DNA from 3 places in the Bacillus sp. 3255 genome. Region 3 is predicted to be linked to each of the others. Evidence: riboswitches for the same ligand, from Rfam matches in the RefSeq annotation. Region 3 holds a riboswitch; each other region holds the start of a gene.
What was found. A riboswitch is a leader RNA that binds a small molecule or an ion and turns the genes downstream of it on or off. The one in region 3 is predicted to bind cyclic di-AMP.
Positions count from the first base shown of each region.

Region 1: another riboswitch for cyclic di-AMP. It lies ahead of J2X61_RS14115 (APC family permease); the one in region 3 lies ahead of J2X61_RS31245 (C40 family peptidase).
Region 2: another riboswitch for cyclic di-AMP. It lies ahead of J2X61_RS13490 (KamA family radical SAM protein); the one in region 3 lies ahead of J2X61_RS31245 (C40 family peptidase).

Region 1 is NZ_JAVDUS010000008.1:105,878-111,565, reverse strand. Features, by position in the region: gene J2X61_RS14125 (EcsC family protein) at 1-248, shown strand, start outside; gene J2X61_RS14120 (NAD(P)/FAD-dependent oxidoreductase) at 680-1,912, shown strand; cyclic di-AMP (ydaO/yuaA leader) riboswitch at 2,100-2,259, shown strand; gene J2X61_RS14115 (APC family permease) at 2,358-4,193, shown strand; gene J2X61_RS14110 (YqkE family protein) at 4,250-4,510, shown strand; gene J2X61_RS14105 (hypothetical protein) at 4,555-4,770, opposite strand; gene J2X61_RS14100 (hypothetical protein) at 4,951-5,688, shown strand, end outside.
Region 2 is NZ_JAVDUS010000007.1:316,171-321,858, forward strand. Features, by position in the region: gene msrA (peptide-methionine (S)-S-oxide reductase MsrA) at 1-489, shown strand, start outside; gene J2X61_RS13475 (DinB family protein) at 566-1,048, shown strand; gene J2X61_RS13480 (MFS transporter) at 1,234-2,439, shown strand; gene J2X61_RS13485 (DoxX family protein) at 2,655-3,068, shown strand; cyclic di-AMP (ydaO/yuaA leader) riboswitch at 3,121-3,258, shown strand; gene J2X61_RS13490 (KamA family radical SAM protein) at 3,487-4,644, shown strand; gene J2X61_RS13495 (cation:proton antiporter) at 5,121-5,688, shown strand, end outside.
Region 3 is NZ_JAVDUS010000026.1:3,033-8,720, reverse strand. Features, by position in the region: gene J2X61_RS31255 (glycosyltransferase family 2 protein) at 95-1,279, shown strand; gene J2X61_RS31250 (hypothetical protein) at 1,344-2,003, opposite strand; gene J2X61_RS31245 (C40 family peptidase) at 2,173-3,075, opposite strand; cyclic di-AMP (ydaO/yuaA leader) riboswitch at 3,077-3,224, opposite strand; gene J2X61_RS31240 (aldo/keto reductase) at 3,346-4,278, opposite strand; tRNA gene J2X61_RS31235 (tRNA-Gly) at 4,479-4,549, opposite strand; tRNA gene J2X61_RS31230 (tRNA-Pro) at 4,559-4,632, opposite strand; tRNA gene J2X61_RS31225 (tRNA-Arg) at 4,657-4,733, opposite strand; tRNA gene J2X61_RS31220 (tRNA-Gly) at 4,740-4,814, opposite strand; gene J2X61_RS31215 (AIM24 family protein) at 4,918-5,616, opposite strand; gene J2X61_RS31210 (hypothetical protein) at 5,628-5,688, opposite strand, start outside.

The sequences.
Region 1 (5,688 bases), on a different contig from region 3:
CCGGCTCTTTGCCCCCTGCTGAAGATTATACGAATCAAGTGGATTGGCTGCAGCTCCAGCAAGAGTACCGCGATACGATCGATTTCCGCAAAATGCTTCAGCTTGTCCCCGGCATAGGCGCCGTCGTAGGAGCTTGGGCGAATTTCGGCCTGCTGGAGGAGCTGGGCGTGGCGGGCATGAACAGCTATCGCCTGCGCCGGCTGCAGGATAAAGCAAGAGCCGGCGGGGGACCCGAGCCCAGCCGTTGATTGCCTGTCCAACAGCCGCCATTCTCGCCAAATCTAACGGACTACAGAGCTCTTGGTCTCCATTTGCCAGCTAGCAGCTGCTCTGTCCGTTAGCCGGCTAAGGTTGAAGAGAGCTGCCGCACATGTCCGTTTCTCCGCGGATGTTTCTTTTTATGCTGCTGGGTAAAGTTATGGTGATTTTTCGTACGCAAAGCCATATACTTTAAGTAGAGCCAAACCAGCCGCGTAACACGAACATGAATGTGATTTTTTTCACAAATAACTTGCCGCACTCACCCTAACTCGTCCCATACCATCCAATTCAATTTTCTCCAATGAACGAGAATTCCTAACCCAACGCGCATCCAACACAGGTCGGCAGGTTTGGTCCATCGTTTCATCAGCCTATCTATTCATAGAGCAAAGAAGAGTTAATCGGAGGAGTGAATGGTATGAACAAGAAACCGAAGGTCGTGATCCTGGGGGCAGGCTACGGCGGACTAGTGACGGCGATCCGACTGCAGAAGCAGATCAAGGCGGACGAAGCTGACGTTACCCTGGTGAACAAGCACGATTATCATTACATGACGACCCATCTGCATATGCCGGCTGCCGGGACCGATCATCACGAGAATGCGCGTGTGGCGATCAAGGATTTGATCGATGAACGGAAAATTCAGTTCGTGAAAGGGACGGTTCAAGAGATTAAGCTGGAGGAGAAGGAAATTGTTCTCCCCGACCATGTCCTGTCTTACGACTATCTGGTGATAGGTTTGGGAAGTGAGACGGAAACCTTCGGGATTCCGGGGCTGCGCGAGCACGCCATGTCGATTAACAGCATTAACAGCGTGCGATTCATTCGCCAGCATATTCAATACATGTTTGCGAAGTACAAACTGGACTCCAAGCATAAGGAATATTTGACCTTCGTTGTGGGGGGGGCCGGTTTCACGGGGACGGAATTCGTCGGAGAGTTGGCCGACCGCATTCCCGTGCTTTGCCAGACGTTCGATGTCGATCCTTCGCTTGTGAGAATCATGAATGTGGAAGCTTCGCCTACCGCGCTGCCGCCGGGACTTCCGAACGATCTGGTGGAATACGGCATGGAAGTCATGCGGCGCAAAGGGGTTCAGTATAGATTGTCAACGGCGATCAAAGCATGCGAACCGGACGGCGTCCTGCTCGGAGACGGCGAATTCATCCGTGCCGGAACAGTAATCTGGTCGGGTGGGGTCCGTGGAAACTCCTTGCTCCAGGCGGCTGGTTTTCACGTGCAGCGCGGCCGGGTGAAGGTAGACGACTATTTGCGCTCCATTCAGTATCCGGAGGTGTTCATTACGGGAGACTGCTCGATTGTGATGAGTCCGGAAGGGACGCCCTACCCGGCGAACGCCCAAATCGCGGTCCAACAAGGCTGCAACACGGCCAAAAATATAATCAACAGCTTGCGTGGAAAGCCCTTGCGTCATTTTGCTTATGATTACAAAGGAACTGTCGCTTCATTGGGCCGCGGCGATGCGGTCGGGATTCTGAAGGTGAAGAAAGTGAAGGGCAAATTCGCCGCGTTCCTCAAAAAGTTGATCGATGCCCGCTATCTGTTCCTGATTGGCGGACTCCCGCTTGTGTGGAAGAAAATGATATTCAAGCAAAAACAAGCGACGCGTAAGCATCATGTTAGAAATTAATTAGGTCCTTAAACCTAAAAATATACGTACGCCGACGATACGCCTGAAAATCAAAGAAAATGAAAGATAAGATTAATTGTAAGCGAATTATCAAATGAATGAGAGGATGGAGTCGACCTTTTTAGGTTTATTCCATCCTTTACTATGTCTCGATAAGAGAGTAGTATCAACAACGTACAATATACAGTTGAATATTTCGCTTAATTCTCTAACCGGAGAAGCGGGGGAACCACAGGTTTCAACGGGGTGAATAAGGTGCGCGTCATCTGGCATGGCGTAACTTTTAGGGCAGTTTTCTCGCAGCCCGAACCCGGCAGCTAACCTCGTAAGCGATCGTGAGAAAGGAGAACATGTGATCCCAAACACAAGGTCTATCCTTGTGTTTTTTTGCGTCCAAAAACAGACATTGAAGTTGAAATCAGGTTATTTGGGGGAATTTCGCAGCATGACAAGTGATTCATTGAAGAAGATTATGTTCGGTAAACCGCTGAAGTCCGATGAGCTGGAATCCGAAAAAATGCAGGTGTGGAAGGCGCTGCCGATCCTCTCGTCCGATGCCCTGTCGTCCGTGGCCTACGGTACGGAGCAAATTTTGCTCGAGCTGGCGACGGTCGGGGTCGCAGCATTTGCCTTCTCCCTGCCGATCGCGATCTCGATTATCGCCTTAATTATGCTGCTTGTACTCAGCTATCGCCAAGTGATTGAAGCCTACCCGATGGGTGGCGGGGCTTACATGGTGGCGAAGGAGAATCTGGGCATGATGTGGGGCAGGCTCACAGGCGTTTCCTTGCTGATCGATTATACGTTGACGGTTGCCGTTTCGATCTCGGCAGGCGTGCAGGCGATTACGTCGGCCTTTCCGTCTACGGTGCCCTATATCGTCCCGATCGCGCTGGCTCTCGTCTGGCTGATGGTGTGGCTGAACTTGCGCGGGACGTCCGAGTCGGGGACGGTATTCGCGATACCGACGTACTTTTTTATTTTGTGTATTTTGCTGCTTATCGGCAAAGGGATTTTCGATATGATGACGGGTTCGTTGAATACGCATCCGATCCAAATCGTCCCCAGCTCCATGACGAGTTCATTAACGTTGTTCGTTATTCTCAAAGCGTTCTCCTCCGGCTGCTCCGCGGTCACGGGGATTGAGGCGATTTCCGATGCGGTGCCGCATTTCCGGACGCCTTCCGTGAAAAACGCCAAGAAAACGATGGCTTCGCTCGGTACGCTGCTGGCTGTCATATTCGGCGGTGTCACCTTGCTGAGCTTGGGTTATGGGATCGCACCCGACCCGCACGGCCACACATCGGTTTTATCGATGGTGACGGAGCAGGCATTCGGCAGAGGGGCGATGTATTATGCAACGCAGATCGGCACGATGCTGATTCTGGTGCTGGCAGCAAACACGAGCTTCAACGGCTTTCCGATACTGGCGTCCATCATGGCGCAGGACAAAAACTTCCCGCGCATGTTCTCTTACCGGGGAGACCGGCTGTCGTTTCATTATGGGATTGTTACATTAGGCGTTTTGGCAAGCATTTTGCTTATTATATTCAAAGGAAAAACCGATGCACTTATTCCTCTTTATGCGATTGGCGTATTCTTGTCGTTCACGCTGGCCCAGAGCGGTCTGGTCCGCAAATGGTTCAGAGAGCGTCCGGCCGGCTGGCTGGGTAAATTCGCCATCAACGGCTTGGGTGGGCTCGTCTCGTTCGCCGTCTTGATCGTGTTCTGCATAACCAAATTCAGCGAAGGCGCGTGGATTGTCATTCTTGTGACGCCGCTGCTGCTATGGGGCATTACCAAGATCAGCAACCATTACGATGTCGTGGCCAAAGAGCTGCGTATCGACATCACACAGGAGCGCGTATGTACGAAGGAATCATTGATCATCGTGCCTGTCGCGGGCATTCACCGCGTGGTTGCGCAGTCTCTGAATTATGCCAAATCGTTGTCACCGAACGTGATTGCCTTCTACGTGGCGTTCTCGGATGAGGAAGAGGAAGCGATGCAGGAGAAATGGGACAAATGGGACCCCGGCGTCCGGCTCGTTGTGTTCAAGTCGCGCTACCGCACCATTTTGAAGCCGCTGGCTGAGTTCATTGAACGGATTGACACGCACGTATCGGAAAAGCAATCGATCATGGTCATCCTGCCGCAATTCATGCCCAAGAAGTGGTGGCATCGCCTGCTTCACAACCAGTCCGCCGCACGGATCCGCTCCAAGCTGCAAGCTGACAAAGATATCGTCGTCGCGACGGTGCCCTATCATTTGCATGAGTAGAGGTGTACAATAAAAGGGATTGCTGATGCAGAATTAGGAACAGAGGTGAACCTTTTATGGCGAAAAAGAAATGGTCGTCCGGCGCATCCGAGACCGGCGTGCAAGATAAACCAGCGACACTCAAAGATTTGCTGAGCCCTGATGTCGTAGCGGGTCTGAAAGCTCAAGCCGACAAGATGAAAGCGGAGGAGCAGGCGCGCAAAGATGCGGCCAGAGCGGAAGCGGAAGCCGCGCGGAAGGCGGAAGAGAAGCGGTTGGAGAACGACTTCGGCCATTTGCTCGAGAAGAGCAATCTGGATTGGAGAAAGCACAAATGAGGAAGCACGAGATGTGCTTCCTTTTTTGATTGCGCAGGCAAAGGCTACCGTTTCTTCATCTCAAAAAACTCGCATTCATCGCGGTCATAATAGGCCAAATCGGCGACACGAGTCTGCAATACAACGGTCTTATCGCTAAAACGCAGGACGACTGCATTCGAGTCTACGATATGATCGTCTTTGAACACGCGGACGACGGCCCCTCTCTCCACAGCCTCCTGAAAATCGGTATCCGTCACCAAACGTTGATTTCTAGCCATCCTGGCATGCTCCCTCCCTGATTCAATGGATCCTTCCATTGTACCACAAGGTGCATCTAATCTCCGAAATCCACGAACGCCTAGACTCCGCCCGGCATACAATGTAGCACCAAAGAGTCATTCTCAGGAAGCAGGACTGACTCCCAAACGCTGCGTGGGCAGAGAGGATGCGTGATCCCGATGGACATTCAATTATTGCCGATTCATTGGGTGTATTTAGTATTTATTGGTTTTATTCTAACCCTTCTTATCAGGCGCAGAGACACCACGATGATTTGTGTGGTCGGTATTTTTGCGCTCGGTTTGTTGGCGACAGAGACATTAAGCGGTTCGGTTTCAGGGGTGTTCAACAGCTTTATCTATGCCACCAAAGAGTTGATGGGAACAATCATGATTATTTCCATTATCGTGGCGATGAGCCGGGTGCTCATTCGCACAGGCATTAACGAAACGATGGTCGCGCCGTTGACCCGTTTTCTGCGGACGCCGGCACTAGCGTTCTGGGGAATCGGGATCATCATGATGATCACCTCCTGGTTCTTCTGGCCGTCTCCGGGCGTTGCGCTCATCGGTGCGGTGCTGCTGCCTGTTGCGGTGCGCGTCGGATTGCCTGCCCTAGGGGCGGCGATGGCGATGAACTTGTTCGGTCACGGGATTGCCCTTTCCGGCGATTACATTATTCAAGGAGCTCCTAAGCTGACGGCGGATGCGGCGGGGCTGCCGGTAACCTCCGTCATGGAAGCCTCCGTGCCGCTTGTGATCGTCATGGGTCTAGTTACGACCGTAACCGCTTTCTGGATGATGCGCCGGGATATGAGAAACGGCACCTGGCGCGATGGCTTGGTGGCTAGCGGAACAGGAGACGGCGGTTCGCTGCTGTCTTCCGACCAAGATGCCAAAGCCAGTCTGTCGCCGAAA
Region 2 (5,688 bases), on a different contig from region 3:
GGCCGCGAGGCAAGCTTAGATCCAATCTGGGGGAGTGACAGGATCGTGAACATGCAGCAAGATGGGGACAAGGAAGCTAAGCTCCAAACACTGACCAAGCTCCAATATGAAGTCACTCAACATGGAAGGGACGAAGAGCCGTTTCACAACGAGTACTGGGACAACCACGAAGAGGGCATTTATGTGGATATCGTGTCCGGCGAGCCGCTGTTCAGTTCCAAGGACAAATTCGATGCAGGTGTGGGTTGGCCGAATTTCACCAAACCGCTGGAGCCCAACAATCTGGTTGTGACGCATAGCGGCGGCTTCTTGTCTGTCGCTCCTGAGGTTAGAAGCAAGAAGGCTGATTCCTTCTTGGGTCACAAGTTCAATAACGGACCCCAACCGGCGGGCGTTCGATACTGTATAAATTCTGCATCGTTACAGTTTATCCCCAAGCAAGCGCTCGAAGACCAAGGCTACGGTGCATATGCCAAGCTGTTTGACTAATCACCCGATTCATTCGGTTTCCATATATACGCGGGCAAGAACATCATCCTACTAATATCATTCTGGAGGGCTAACTATGAGAGAACCATTCGTATTCCATTCGTTTAACAAACAACATGACGCTTTTATTGACCTGGTAAGCAAATGTCCCGCCGAGTTACGCCAAGTTGTGTCTGCAGGCTTTGAAACAAATCTTCTATGGCATGTCGGGCATGTGCTTGTCGTGACGGAGTTCCACGTGTTCGCTCTTGCGGACCTGCCGCAAGTTATCCCGGCTACTTATCAAAATATGTTCGCTTACCGGACCAAAGCTTCGGATTGGACCGAAGAGCCGCCAACCTGGGATATACTTATCGCGCAATTAAAAGAACAGCGTTATTTGATCAATGAGACGTTGAGAGGGAAATTGGAAGTGCCTGTGAAAGAGAACTTTCTGAAAGCGGACAACCGGGGAGAGCTCCTGCTTGCAACCTCCGAGCATTTGGCCACGCATATTGGTGTCGCGTCCGCTATGATCCAGCTTCTGCAAGAAGTCAACCGATCTGCCAGTAGGAATTGAACGCACAACTTAAGTTCCGCCATGAAGAGGCTGCCGCGAGCAGCCTCTTTTTATTTTCGAGCCGCAGACAAGTCAGAAAGGAGAACATGCGGATGCCATCGAAATAGGTAATCAAAGCGATGAGGCAAGAAGCACGCAATTCAAGTTGAAAGCGGTGGGATGCATGATACATAAGGGAATGCGGCATGCTGCAGGTGTGGACGACGATGAATAAAATCATGATGCAGACGTCTTTGTTTTACGCGCTGATCTATATGAGTACCGGTGCTTTCTTCTCCTACATCAGTGTGTATTATACGGAGATCGGGCTTGGGAATTTCGAGGTTGGGATCCTGACCTCAGTCGGCGCCGTTATCGGCTTGATTGCACAACCGCTATGGGGAATTATAAGTGACCGTTCAAGGTACAAAAACAACGTGCTTGTATGCTGCATTCTGCTGGCCGCGCTATCGGTCTGGCTCGTACAGTGGTCCGGCATCTCGTTCGGGCTGCTGCTGCTCGCCATGGTCGTGTTCAGCTTCTTCCAAGTGGCGATTAACCCGCTAAGCGATGCCATTACGCTGGAGCTTTCCTCGAAAGGAATCGTCAAGTTTTCCGGAGTGCGTACATTCGGCTCCGTTGGGTATGCGGTCATGTCCGTATTGGCGGGTTGGATGTTCGCCCGGAATATTCACAGCATCTTTCTCGTAACTTCCGTCGTGATGTTCGTTTCGTTCGTCATATCGCTGCTATTGCCCAAGGTCGAAGGCCATCAGAACGGCAAGAAGAAGGTCAAGGTGACAGAACTGTTCAAACATCGGCCCCTTATGGTGCTATATACGTATGCTTTCATCCTGTCTTCGACGTTAGGGTTCTTCTTCTCATTTCATGCGATCTATAGTCAGGAGCAAGGCGTCAGTATGGAGATCATTGGTCTGGGAATTGCGATCGGTTCGATCAGTCAGTTTCCGTTCATGATTTGGTTCGATTGGATTTTCCGGCGCTTCGGTATGGTCAACATCCTGCTGTTTTCGGGCTTGATTCATGTGATCCGCTGGCTGCTATATGCAACGGCACTGACGCCGCAGACGGTTGTGATCATGTGGGCGCTCCACGGCGGGACGTATATTCTGTTTTACTTGTGCCTCTCGCATTATGTGAACGAGCATGTGATGAAAGAACTGAAGGCAACGGGCCTGATGTTCAATTCGATTATCTTGTTAGGTGCGGGCAAAATTGTCGGCGCCGTGCTGGGCGGATGGTATTCGTCCAGATTTGGCTTCGCCTCGGCGTTCATATTATGCACGGTGCTTAGTTTGGCGGCGACTGCAGCCTTCTGGTGGGTGAGCTTGCGAACCCCGCTGCTGCGGACGTTCGCCAAGGAACGGCACGCACCGTCCGAGAGCGTCTGAGCAGGGCAACACAAGATCATAAGCGGCAGTCCGGGACTAGGTTTTCGTCCTGTGCTGTCGTTTTCTTTTTTTTTGCCGTACGTACAGTGGTTTTCGAAAGTTGCGATTAAAAGAGGTTGACGTGACACCGAATGGTGTCATATAATCAATATGACACTGAATGGTGTCCAATTATAAATCGTCATTTGGCACGTTAAAATAGGAGGAGATCATGAATGAGTAAGATGATCGGTACGGAAACAATCGCGAGAGTAGAAGCAAGACCCGGAGGAAGAAGCATCGGTTATTGGATCGTCACTTCACTGCTGGCAGCATCTATGACGATAAGCGGTATCGGGCAGCTGATGCAGTTAGAGGGGAACCTGGAGCTAGTGGCCAAACTTGAATACCCCGTGTATGTCTTGACGATCCTTGGGATTTGGAAAGTGCTGGGCTCCATCGCTCTCGTCGTGCCGGGTTTCCCGCGGCTCAAAGAATGGGCTTATGCCGGAATCTTCTTCGTCATGACCGGTGCGGCTTTCTCTCATGTGTTTGCTGCCGACTACGGGTTTCCACTTATCCTTCCGCTTTGCTATGCGGCCCTGAATATGGTCTCGTGGGCTTTACGTCCGGAGAACCGCAAGCTTTAAAATGTGTCGGACCAACCGGACTTCCGTTGACGAATACAACATAGTTGTGTAAGATAAAACTACGCTTAATTTCCGGAATCTAACAATTTCGGGAAGCGGGGGAACCAATTTTTTGGGGCGAATCTTTATGTAGGGAACCATCTTTCCCGAGCCCGGCAGCTAACCTCGTCAGCAGTGGATGGGTCAATGATTTACTATGCAAATAATTGCATGTTGACCCGCATGACGGGTCTTTTTATTTGATTAGACCTGTCGTTGAAGGACTAGACCGTACGTTTACGGTTTGCGCCCTCATGCGGGTCTATTTTATTTGTCTACATACGCCCATCCATAGCCATCATGCCGCAAAGGAGGTAATGGGGAATCCGTAATCCCGACAGATCGTTAGTCAGAATCTGAATTTCGAGGAGGATCATCTATGGCACAGCCGAAATATATTACCGATATTGAGAAAATCACGGAAATTCCTGAACAGGAACGAAGGAAGCTAAAAGCAATAACGGAAAAGTTCGTATTTCGTGTGAATGATTATTACTTGAATTTGATTAATTGGTCGGACCCGAATGATCCGATTAAGAAGCTGATCATTCCGAATGAGGGAGAGCTTCAGGAGTACGGACGCTGGGATGCATCCGATGAAGATACCAACTATGTGGTTCCCGGCTGTCAGCATAAATATAGGACGACGGCATTATTGCTGGTTTCTGAGGTGTGTGGAGCTTACTGCCGATATTGCTTCCGCAAAAGACTGTTTCGGCATGATGTGAATGAAGCGATGGCGAATGTCGATCCGGGTATTGCCTATATTGAAGGCCGCCCCGAGATTAACAATGTATTGTTGACCGGTGGAGACAGCTTAATACTCGCGACATCCAAACTAAAGAACATCGTAGAGCGATTGCGTGAAATCGATCATGTGAAGATAGTGCGGCTAGGCTCCAAAATTCCTGTTTTTAACCCAATGCGAATATACGAAGATGATGCCTTGCTTGAACTTATTAAATCCTATTCTACTGTTGATAAACGAATCTATGTAATGGCTCATATCAATCATCCCAGAGAAATTACGAATGAAGCCAAGAAAGCCTTCGATGCCTTACATAATGCCGGTGCAATCGTAGTGAATCAGACGCCGATCCTTAAAGGAATTAATGATGATCCATCCGTGCTCGCGGAGTTACTTGATAAGTTATCGTGGGCTGGCGTTACGCCTTATTACTTCTTTGTTAATCGTCCGGTTGCCGGTAACCGGGAGTTCGTATTGCCTTTAGAGAAGGTTTATCGGTTGGTCGAAGCAGCCAAATCATTAACATCGGGTCTTGGCAAAAGAGTGAGGTTGTCTATGAGCCATACCTCGGGCAAGATTGAGATTCTTGCGATCGAAGGCGGCAAGGCCTACTTGAAATACCATCAATCGCGCGATGAGCAGTATGGGAAGTTCATGATACTCGAATGTCCCCCCGATGCCGCCTGGTTCGATGATTTGCCAGGCAGTGAGAACCTGTGGAAGAAGCCGAGGAAGCTGGCGGAAGACATTATTTCCGTTAATGATCTTCCGGATTTGCCTTGCCGATAAATGTTGAGAGGAGTCCTTCCCTGGAGGGACTCCTCTATTTTGTATGAGAGCTAGCCTCCACCTTCGACACTTCAATTCGGCTTGAGCGGAAATAGGATACGCTATTTCCAACAATCAGGTGGATTTGAGGAATCAGAAGGAAATACAAGCCTTTATTTCACCAATTCTCCTCTCTTCGGGTAGGAAATCTGCGAAATAGCGGATCGTATTTCCCTATCCGTCCCCGACAGGCGGTTTGGGGGCAAAATAACGCACTGTATTTCCGCTTTCGCTGCTTAACCGCGATTAATCGCATCTATCGTCAGACCTCACTTCAGCGGACGGATCCCAACCGCTTCGGCAAGCTTGCTTGCAGATACCCGGTCCGGTCGAATTTCTAGCGTACAAGTCCCTTACAGAGGGGAGGAGGGCGCAGTAATAATAAGGAAGGACCAACCTACGCATAATAGCGGAAAAGGGTTATTTAGGGGGCCTTCATGTTTCACTATTGGCTGGTTCTGCTGGGAATCGCAGTTGCAATCGCGTATGTGGCGGATAAAATAAAACAACCGTATCCAACTTTACTTGTCGTTGCAGGACTTCTGTTAGGCCTATTCCCCATCGAGGCTCTTCACGAAATCAAAACGTTCGTGGTTTCCGATCATGTCTTTCAGACGGCCGTGATTCTGATTTTCTTATCGGCTCTGATCGGAGATGCTGCGCTCAAACTGCCTTTTGGTGAAATCGTAGACCATAAGCGTTCGATACTGCTGCTTGCTTTGTTAGGAACCTTTCTGACCTTTGTTCTGATAACAGCGCTGTCATCTTGGTTATTAGGTCTTGATTTGCAAAAAGCGCTCGTCTTTGGTGCGTTGATGGCGGCGACAGACCCTGTTTCCGTTTTAACGATTTTCAAATCAATGGGCTTAAACCAGAAGTTATCGATCATTGTGGAGGGAGAGAGCTTGGCGAATGACGGTGTAGCGGTTGTTCTTTTTAAAATAGCCCTAGGGACAACCGTACTGACCATGTCAGGCGTACTGCACGGCTCATTGGAGTTTGTTA
Region 3 (5,688 bases):
TACCTCCTCTACAAGCATTTCGTAAAATTTCCTCTACATCAAGGATGAATGATATAATGCGGTCAACTTCTATTCTTTCACAAGGAGGTCTATCGTGTCCACTGTCGGTGTTATCGGAATTATGGGCATTTTAACCTTATTCTATTGGCTCTATGTTACTTTGGACGTGCATAGGGGTCTTGAACTCCTGCGCACGCTGCCGCGGGCGGTCAGTATCCCGGACAAGCCTCCGCTTGTTTCCGTCATTATTGCCGCCAAGGAGGAGGAACGCACGATCAAGGAAACCGTTCAGCACCTCCTTTCGCAGCATTATCCGCGTCTTGAGATCATTGCGGTGAACGACCGCTCCCAGGATGCTACCGGCGTACGGCTGGAAGAGCTGCGCAAGTGGTCGGAGGGCAAGAACGAGATTCGCACTAAGCTCCAAATTATCCATATCACGCATCTGCCCGAAGGCTGGTTAGGCAAGAACCATGCCCTGTACCAAGGCTACCTGCAGGCCAGAGGCCAGTATTTGCTGTTTACCGATGCGGATATTTTGTTTGCGCCCGGCACGATTACCGACGCTGTCGCTTATATGAAAGAACACGATGTCCACCATCTCACACTGACCCCGCATATGATAGCCAGGGGCCGGCTGCTGAAGGGCTTCGTCCATTTCTTTCTGTTCTCTTTCTCCTTATTCGTCCGGCCTTGGCGGGCTAATCTCGATAACCCGCGGGAACCGGGTATCGGCATCGGCGCCTTCAATATGGTAAGCCGCAGCGCCTATGAAGCGGTTGGCACCCATCAAGCTATCGCGCTTAGACCCGATGACGACCTGCAATTAGGCATTTCGCTGAAGAAAGCCGGTTTCCGGCAAAGAGTGCTGTCCGCCAGACACCATCTTCAGGTGGAATGGTATCGCTCCTTGAGAGAGGCGGTTATCGGCTTGGAGAAAAACCTGTTCTCCGGCTTTCGCTACAGCTACTTCATCGCCCTGCTGGCCTGCCTCGGACAGCTCGTCTTCTTCATCTGGCCGTGGTTGGGCCTGCTCTTCTTGTGGGACTGGCGCGGAGCGGTTTATGCGGCCACCGTCATTTTGCAGATATGGATGTACCGTAAGTTAATGAGCCGTCTGATGAGCAGTAACGGGGAGGAAGCTTATCTGCTTCCGGTCAGTGCGTCGCTGCTGCTGTACACCATCGTTCGCTCCGTATGGCTGACTTGGCGGCAAGGCGGCATCTACTGGCGAGGAACCTTCTACGCCTTACGCGAATTGAAACGAAACGCCAAATAAGCGTTACTCTATGAGCAAAGCTTACGAATCAGTGCTTACCCGGCTTAGACGGTTTTGACGGCTTCTAATGAACGCGATTCATCCGAACGACCCGATAGTACAGAGGGCTGCCTATCTCGTGCTCCACTTCCAGATATCCTTCTACATGGACATAATCGCCCGTCATGTAGGTCGAGGCATCGGCGGAACTGGTGTGTGTCATAAAGAGGAGAGCGGCCTTCTCATTGCCTATTACAAAGCCTGTTTGTTCTTTGATCTGAAACTTATCCAGCACCGTCCCGTGATGGGATCTGGCGATATGGTGAAATTTCCAGGAACCTTCTTCTTTCGTTAGAAAATAAAGCACGCGATTCTTGAAGCTGTTGCTGAATTCCCGCGTAACCCCAATCATGCAAACCTTCTCGCCCAAGCGCAAATATTCATCGATCACGTAGGATTTCAGACGCAGCCGCTGCACATTTTTGTGTTGAATATAGGCTTCCATCTCTTCGATCGTTCTTTGATCCCGGGGATCCTGTCTCGTCGCATAAAATACTTCTCTAATAAACGTATCCGTTTGCAGGCTTCTGGCTCCCTTGAAATGGTTATACGTGCGGAAAAACTGTTGAATGACCCCCCGGATCTCCTCTGGAATGGCAGGCCCCTTATCCACGGTATACATGCTGTCGGTCTTATTCGAATGTCTTATTTTGTGAAACCAGCTTTTCCAGACACTTAGTTGCATGCGTGCGTGTTCACCCGCTCTCTCTGACTTCCAAACATTTCTTCATTATAGGCTAAAAATCATAAAATTTCGATAAAAATCGCATTTTTTTGCATAAAAAGAAACACCTGCTCCCGATGGCTTTCTTGCGAAAGACGCATGGGAAACAGGTGTTCGTGTCGTTCTTACCTTATAGAACTCTTTTCGCTCCGACGTACCTTGCTTTCCAGTACGAGCTGGATAAGCTGTCCACGGCCACGCCTCTGGAGCTAGTCGCTGAGATGAAGCGGCCATTGCCCAAGTAAATGCCTACGTGATTCACGGTTTTGGAAGCGAAAAACACCAAATCTCCGACCTTCAAATCGGTCACCTGGGTGCCTGCTTCACTGTGCATCTCCGCGGATGTACGCGGAAGCTCAATGCCTTTGGCTTGATATACAAACCTTACGAAACCGGAGCAATCGAATCCGTTCGGCGTCGTTCCTCCCCATACATAAGGCACACCCATATAAGCGTTAGCCGTTTGGATGATTTGCTCATTTACGGGTACGGCGGCAGGCGCGGCTTTCGGAGCCGCTTTCGGAGCCGGCGGCGGCGCTATCCAGGCCGGCTTGTGCGATTGTCCGTCCGTTTCTACAATCGCAATCTGGTTAGGTTCATTCCACTCAATCGGCGAACCGAACGTTTCGGTGATGAAACGCAGCGGAACGTAGGTGTTGCCTTCGTAAACGGTTGGAGCGCTTTCCATGCTGATCTTCTTACTGTTCACGATCGCCTGCTGCTGATCGGTAACCAGCATGATCGACTGCTGCTTATTGACCAGCGTGACTTCGATCTCATTGGCCAGCTTCTCCCAGCTTACCTGATAGCCCAGCTTCTCGGACAACACCCGGAGCGGCACTTGCATGATGCCTTGGGCATCGATGTAAGGCTGCACTTCCGGGAACTTCAGCAGCTCGTCATTGACCTGTACCTTGACAGTACGGTCGGACGGAGCGGCTTGCGAAGCCTCGGCGGCTGGAGCTGCAAACAGAGGAACAGCGGCGCAGAGCAGAGCGCATGAACAAATAAGACGTGATGAAAAAGATTTCAAAGCTTTGCCTCCTTGAAGCCTCCGAGGTTAGTTGACGGGTTCGGGAAGAGGTTTTCCCTAGTGCGCCATGGGCAGCGCTCATTCACCCCAAGTAAAGAAGTCCCCCGTACCGGAGCTTTTGCTGCTCCAGGATTCGGCATTTTTTGTCTATGTTAGACTAGCATAGTTTCCTAGAGAGGTACAACTTTTATGGTGAGGTAAGTTTTACCAATGAAAAGCACACCCAGAACAGCAAAAAGGAGTTAAGCAGAATCGCTTAACCCCTTGCCATTAGTTATAGCCGATCACCGATAATGCGCGGTTGCTGACTGCGCTCAGCTGCTCCAGCTCGGATGCGGATAGCTCGAGCGCTGCCGCGGCAACATTGTTACGGAGATGATGCTCATCCTGCGTGCCGATAATGGCGGAAGTCAGCGCCTCTTGATGAAGCAGCCATGCGATAGCGATTTGCGATACGGTTGCCTGCTTCGCATCGGCCAGCTCTTTCATCAGGGACAGAAGCTCCTTCTCCGCCTCCATGTGCTCGGGCAAGAATAACCGTCTTGTACTACGGAAATCATCCGCCTTGAGCGTTTTGCCTTGAAGATGGAAGGCACCGGTTAGAATCCCCTTCGCGATCGAGCTGTAGCTCATAATGCCGATGCTGTGTTCCTCGCAGAACGGTACAATTTCCGGTTCGATGGCTCTGTGCAGCAAGCTGTATTCCGGCTGGATCACATCGATCTGCGCATAGCTTACCGCTTCCTTCAGCTGCTCCAAGGAGAAATTGGACACTCCGATCGCGCGAATCAAGCCTTCTTCTTTCAGCTTAACGAATTCTGAGAGCGTGTCCTGTACCGGGATTTCAAAAGATGGCCAGTGAATGTAATAAATATCTATGTAGTCTGTTTTCAAGCGCGAGAGACTGTTCTCAGCGGATTTGCGCACATCTTGAGGACTCAAGTTGCTTCTGCTCACCTTAGTCGTGATGATACAATCCTTGCGTATATCGGCCAATGCGGCTCCGACGATTTCTTCCGAGTGTCCGTTCCCGTAGCCTTCAGCGGTATCGAACGTCGTAACTCCCTGCTCGAACGCTTGGCGGATGAGTGCTATGTTGTTCTGATCGTTCGTGAACTCCCATGGGCCGCCGCCCAATTCCCAGCATCCGAAGGTGATGGTTGAGATGTCAAATCCGGCATTTCCTAGCTTTTTCGCTTTCACGTTGCCGACCTCATTTCTTTGAAATAAATTTGCGGTATGAAAATATGTCTGCCTTTGCACACGTTAACATATTTAGTATAACGCTTATGGCCACCATTTGCCAAGAAACCTCATCATGGGTGGTTGAACCCCGGCGGCATTCACTTCGTTCTCCGCTGGAAACGAAAAAAGACCACCCGAAGGTGATCTTTCTCTTGTGAAGCGGGTGATGGGAATCGAACCCACGCTACCAGCTTGGAAGGCTGAAGTTCTACCATTGAACTACACCCGCGAATATTTATCGGGACGACACGATTTGAACATGCGACCCCCTGCTCCCAAAGCAGGTGCTCTACCAAGCTGAGCTACGTCCCGATAATGTGTGAAGCTTGATAGAAATGGCGCGCCCTGAGAGATTCGAACTCCCGACCTTTTGATTCGTAGTCAAATACTCTATCCAGCTGAGCTAAGGGCGCAAATAATGGAGCGGAAGACGGGGATCGAACCCGCGACCCTCGCCTTGGCAAGGCGATGCTCTACCGCTGAGCCACTTCCGCACGGTATGTCTTGCTTCTCGCCCGAGCAACTTTATCTCAGAGGCGACAAGGAATAATATATCAGGAATCGAAGACAAATGCAAATGTTTTTTATTCCCAACGCTTATTTAATAAAAATACCGCCAAAAGGTATCACCTCTTTGGCAATACGCCGCAGCAAACTATCGCTCCTCATATGCTCGTCCAACTTGCGGTCCGGCTTGCATGGCTGCAGCAAAACCCGTCCGTTCCCGGTCATTTCCCAGTGGTAGTTCATATGTTGACTCGCCAGCGTGTTGCCGTATACGCACAGACGAAGCTGCGCATTTCGCGGATATGCGACAAGACAGGTGGTGTCCACATATAAAGGCTGCTCCGGATCTAAAGCCATCTGGTACAGCGGCCCCGCCGTCAACAGTCCCAATGATCCCGGACCTTTGAACTGCATTTTCACCAGATCCTGCGTGATGAGCGTATGTTTCACATTTTGCAGGTGAGAGGAGAAGCTGACGCCTTCGGTATAGAACAACACATGCCGGAATTCGTATAACAAATCGTCTTCCGCCCCGATCGGCACGACAGACATGCTGTAGCCGTCAGGCAGCCCCAGCAGAAGCTGAGCGGGACCCTGCAGCCGCGATTGAATCAACCGTTTCTTCCGGTACATGCCAGGCAGCTTCATCAAGGAATCCTCGCGCTGCTCGGACCTCCCTTGGAACGCTGCGATCTGATTCGGATGCAGCACATGAACAACTTCCCCCTGATCCAAGCGCAAGGTGGCCATTCTGGCCTGCGAGTTTGCATGTTCCATAGCCACTTCCATGCCCCAGCCTCCTATTTCATCTGACGCTTCTGCCTCCGCCATACCATGTATCGAAACACGCGCCCCAGCACG